One region of the Gardnerella sialicivorans subsp. sialicivorans genome, then DNA from elsewhere that is predicted to be linked to it. Evidence: riboswitches for the same ligand, from Rfam matches in the RefSeq annotation. Region 1 holds a riboswitch; the other holds the start of a gene.

What was found. A riboswitch is a leader RNA that binds a small molecule or an ion and turns the genes downstream of it on or off. The one in region 1 is predicted to bind thiamine pyrophosphate.
Region 2: another riboswitch for thiamine pyrophosphate. It lies ahead of AC1EKB_RS05400 (ABC transporter permease); the one in region 1 lies ahead of AC1EKB_RS00685 (ECF transporter S component).

The regions. Positions count from the first base shown of each region.
Region 1 is NZ_JBWPXA010000001.1:195,304-197,773, forward strand. It holds gene AC1EKB_RS00675 (DivIVA domain-containing protein) at 1-130, shown strand, start outside; gene recO (DNA repair protein RecO) at 185-937, shown strand; TPP riboswitch at 1,028-1,129, shown strand; gene AC1EKB_RS00685 (ECF transporter S component) at 1,166-1,786, shown strand; gene AC1EKB_RS00690 (ABC transporter substrate-binding protein) at 1,959-2,470, shown strand, end outside.
Region 2 is NZ_JBWPXA010000007.1:24,675-27,144, forward strand. It holds gene AC1EKB_RS05395 (ABC transporter substrate-binding protein) at 1-128, opposite strand, end outside; gene AC1EKB_RS05400 (ABC transporter permease) at 159-947, opposite strand; TPP riboswitch at 958-1,064, opposite strand; gene eno (phosphopyruvate hydratase) at 1,212-2,470, shown strand, end outside.

The DNA.
Region 1 (2,470 bases):
GTTCCCTGTTATGAACCATTTTGACATTTCGGTTGAAGATTCTTCTAGTGAAGCAAATAATGATTCAGATGATTTTGACGATACTGGCGAATCGAATTTTGGCGGATTTGTAAACCCAAATCATAATTAATAATCTATTTTTCATTTAGATTTAAGGATTATACAAGCTAAGAGTTATTGATTAATGCCGTTATATAACGATGAAGCTGTTGTTCTTAAGACTTTTCCTCTTGGAGAAGCTGATCGCGTTATTGTTATGCTCACTAAAAAGCATGGCAAGGTTCGAGCTGTTGCAAAAGGTGTAAGGCGGTTAAAATCTAGATTTGGTGGGCGCTTAGAGCCATTTATGCGTGTTAATGCACTTTTTGTAACTGGTAAAACTTTTGATGTTATTTCTCAAGCGGTTTTAGTTTCGCCTTATGCTGGTAGTATTTGTGCGGATTACAATCTGTATAGTTGTGCTAGCATGATTGCAGAGATTGCGGACGATTTAGTCTCGTCTTGTTCGCAATATTCGGATTCTTGCTCACAATACAATCTTCTTATAGCTGCTTTGTCTGCTCTTTCTAAAAGTTTGCATAGTGCTGAATCAATCGCGCTTTCGTACGTTTTAAGAGCATTGCAATTGGCTGGATGGTCTCCTAGGTTAAATGAGTGCGTTATTTGTTCAACACGCAATGATTTAGACTATTTCTCTGCAGCTAGTGGTGGAGTTATGTGCTCTAAAGATCATGCTTTAGAGTCTATTAAGTGCAATGATTTAGTGCGTTTTCAAATGATTTCATTAATTAATGGCGATTGGCAAAATTTAGATGGAACAAGTATAGACGATTTAACGTCTAAATGTGTTGAGCAATGGTGTGAATATTGGTTAGAAAAGCCTATTAGGTCTATGCGTTTGAGCGAAAAAAATTCTAATTCACTGTATTTTGATTAGCGTTTCTGCTATCTATATTAATGAGTGATTTTGTTAATTTTATGTTTGAATTTTATAAAATTTGTCCTCGCTGTCTGATGCAATATGAATGATATCAGGCACGGGTGCTCTTAAAAGAGCTGAGAAGATTGCTGTCTAACCGTTTAACGTGAATCGGGTAATGCCGACGTACGGAGTTTGCTGCAGGGTCGCCTTTGTTTGATTGGTTAAAGATGAAAGGAGACCCTAATGGGTACATCTGTTGAAGAAGAGACCGTGCGTCCATCCTTGCGCTGGAACGTGGCTGATGTTACGCTCACGGTTGTTATTGCTGTAGCATCTGGTATTATCTTTTGGGGCATTGGCTTGATTAGCGAGCCTATTTCTGCTGCTCTTAAGCTTATTCCAGTTCCAGGCGTTAGCGCATTGTACTACGGTTTGTTCTACTTCGCTGGTCCTTTAGCTGCTATTATGGTTCGCAAGCCAGGCGCTGCACTATTCGGCGAGTTTATTGCTGCAATGGTTGAGTTGACTGTTGGTAGCCACTGGGGCGGTATTGGTACCGTTCTTCCTGGCTTTGTTCAGGGCTTGTTTGCTGAGTTTGCATTCTTGTTTGTTATGTATCGCAAGTGGAATGTTGGTTTGACTGCACTTTCTGGCGCATTAGCTGGCTTGGGTGGAATCGTTTCAACCTATCCGTTCTACTACGCAGGTGTTCCAATCTTCGGCGCATTTATGATGATTCACACACTTTGCAGCATGATTTCTGGTGCTGTAATTGGTGGTGTAGTCATGTGGTACTTGTACAAGGGTATTGCTGCTACTGGCGCATTAAGCCGCTTTGCTTCTGGAAAAGAAGTACGCGCTTAAGTCTTAACTTTTGCTAGTAAGATTTGATTTGTGGGCGGGGGATTAATTACCTCGCCCATTTTTGTAAAGTCGCAAGAAAAATCGCAAGTTAGCAGCGCGCAAAAGTCGCAAGAAAAGTCGCAAATAAAAGTCAAGATAAAATCACAAATCACTATAAAACAAAGGAGTTAGTATGCTAAGAGTACGTCTTGAATATGTGCATCCATGGACGAATCACGCAGGAATGTACCTTGCAAGAAAGCGCGGATTATATGCGCAATACGGATTAGACGTAGAGTTTACAAGCACAGATACGGAGCGCGGAGATGTTCCAGCATGCTTGGAGCGTGGAGAAGTAGATATAGCTCTTGTTCGCTTAAATCAGCTTTTGGCTCATCAAAATGGTGCAAACAAGCTAACGTCATTTGCTGTAATGAATCAATCTCAAATTGGCGGAATTATAACAAATAAAAACACTGGTATTACGCGATTCAAAGATCTAGAAGGAAAGCGCGTAGTAATCCCTATGGGCGTTAAGCGTTTATACACAGAGCTTCAGCAGGCGGTTGCTGCAGACGGCGGTGACTTTAGTAAGCTGATTACAATTGATTCAGGCCCATGGGAGCCAGATATTCGAGCAGTAGAGCGCGGAATGTGCGACGCTTTTATTAACGTAGCTTGGTGGGAGCCATACCAGGGTTCGCT
Region 2 (2,470 bases), on a different contig from region 1:
GATTTTGCGGATGATGCTTGTGTTTTGCTGTTGGAGCTTCCGCATGATGCTAAGGTGATTGCTGTGCAAAGCGCGCAGAAAGCTGCTAATGCTCGCTTACTTGTTTTAGATAATGCGAATTTAGCCATTTTATTCTCCTCATTATTTTGCTAATATTCTCAATTTTGTTTGATTTTAATGATGGATAAGTGTCGCTCAGGCATGCAAATTTTTTCTAAAAGCGTTGCAATTCCTTCAGAAAGTAGGCCTGCCATTGCGTATAAAACTATGCATAGCAGCATTTGATCTGGTCTGTAAAATTCTTGTGATCTTGCAAGAACATATCCAATTCCTTTTGAAGCGTTGACTGTTTCACACGTTACCAATGCCACCCAAGACACTGATATTGCAAAGCGCAAAGCAGTCATAAAGTTAGGTAGCGCTCCTCTAAGAAGAATTGTGAAAAATACTGTTTTGCTATTTACTTTATATGCGTGAGCTAATTCCAAAAGTTTGGGATCAATATTACGAACTCCATCCCTCATATTTACGTAGAACGTTCCAAATACGCCTATGGCAATAAGAGCTATTTTCATAGTCTCACCAATGCCTAATAAAATAATAAGTAAAGGTGCTAGTGCAGTAAAAGGAACCGACCGTAGCATGTGACCAGGCTTGTTAATAATAATGTCGCCCAGCTTTGTGCTACCCGAAATAACTCCTGCTGGTACTGCTATTATCATTCCTAAACATAATCCTGCAATAACTCTTGTAAAACTAATTCCCAACGAAGGCCAAATTAAACCTTCTGAGTTTAATTCTTGAAAAGCGTTAATTACTTCTGCAGGTGATGGAATGTGCCTAGTTTCTTTAGGCCCAAGTGTAGCTAAAAACCATCCAATAAGTATGACAAGTGTGGAAAGCCATGGCACACATAAACGTAGTGAAGAAGATGCATTTTTTAGCATGCTCTTACAATGGCTAACCATTCGACATTCCCTTCGATAGTACTAGCTATATCAGGTTCGACGGGTATAATCTCAGCAATTACAATCAAGCGAATAATTGCACCCCGTGTCAGTTTGTTATTATTGTACAAAGGTGTGGACAAATTAACAAAAGCTTAGATTATATAGTCTTGTATGCTTAACGACTTACGCTGCGAAATAACGTCCATAAAACGCATTAATCTTAAATATGTTACACAACCAACAGATAAATAAGGAGTAGTTGTGGCAGCTATTGAAAGCGTATATGCACGCGAAATTTTGGATTCTCGTGGAAATCCTACTGTTCAGGTTTATTTGGAGACCGAAGATGGCGCTCAAGGAATTGGTTTAGTTCCTTCTGGTGCTTCAACTGGTGAGGCAGAAGCTTGGGAGCGTCGCGATGGCGATAAGTCTCGCTACCAAGGCAAGGGTACTTTGGAAGCAGTTAAGGCTGTTAACGAAGTAATCGCTCCAAAGGTTATTGGCATGGATGCCTCTGATCAGCGCGCTCTTGATGAAACAATGATCGAGCTTGATGGCACTCCAAACAAGGGCAAGCTTGGCGCAAACGCTATTCTTGGCGTTTCTCTTGCTGCTCTTTATGCTGCTGCTGAGTCTGCTGAGCTTCCTTTGTATCGCTACATTGGCGGTACAAATGGCCACATTCTTCCAGTTCCAAACATGAACATTATGAACGGTGGTGCTCACGCTGATTTTGCAACCGATATTCAGGAATACATGATTTCTCCATACGGCTTTGCTACTTATAGCGACGCTTTGCGCGCTGGCGTTGAGGTTTATCACACCTTAAAGAACGTTTTGAAGAAGGAAGGCTTGGCTACTGGTCTTGGCGACGAAGGTGGCTTCGCTCCAAAGATGAAGTCCAACGAAGATTCTTTGAAGTACATTATGGATGCAATCGAAGCTGCTGGTTACGAGCCAGGCAAGCAGATTGGTATTTCCCTCGACGTTGCTTCTTCTGAGTTCTACAACAAGGAAACTGGCAAGTATCGTTTCGACGGCGAAGAGCGCGAATCTGCTTACATGCTTGATTACTACGAGAAGCTCATTAACGAGTATCCAATCGTTTCTATCGAAGATCCATTCCAGGAAGAAGGCTGGGATGATTGGGCAGCAATCACCAAGCGTCTTGGCGATCGTTTGCAGTTCGTTGGTGACGACTTGCTCGTTACTAATCCAAAGCGTTTGGCTAAGGGTATTGAGCTTGGAGCAGCTAACTCCTTGCTTGTAAAGTTGAACCAGATTGGTTCCGTTACCGAGACCCTCGACGCTATTGAGCTTGCAACCAAGAATGGCTTCACTTCTATGGTTTCTCACCGTTCTGGCGAAACCCCAGATACCACCATTTCTGATCTTGCTGTTGCTAAGAACACCGGCCAAATCAAGACTGGTGCTCCTGCTCGTGGCGAGCGTATTGCTAAGTACAACCGCTTGCTTGAGATTGAAGAAGAGCTTGGTTCTACTGCTCAGTATGCTGGTTA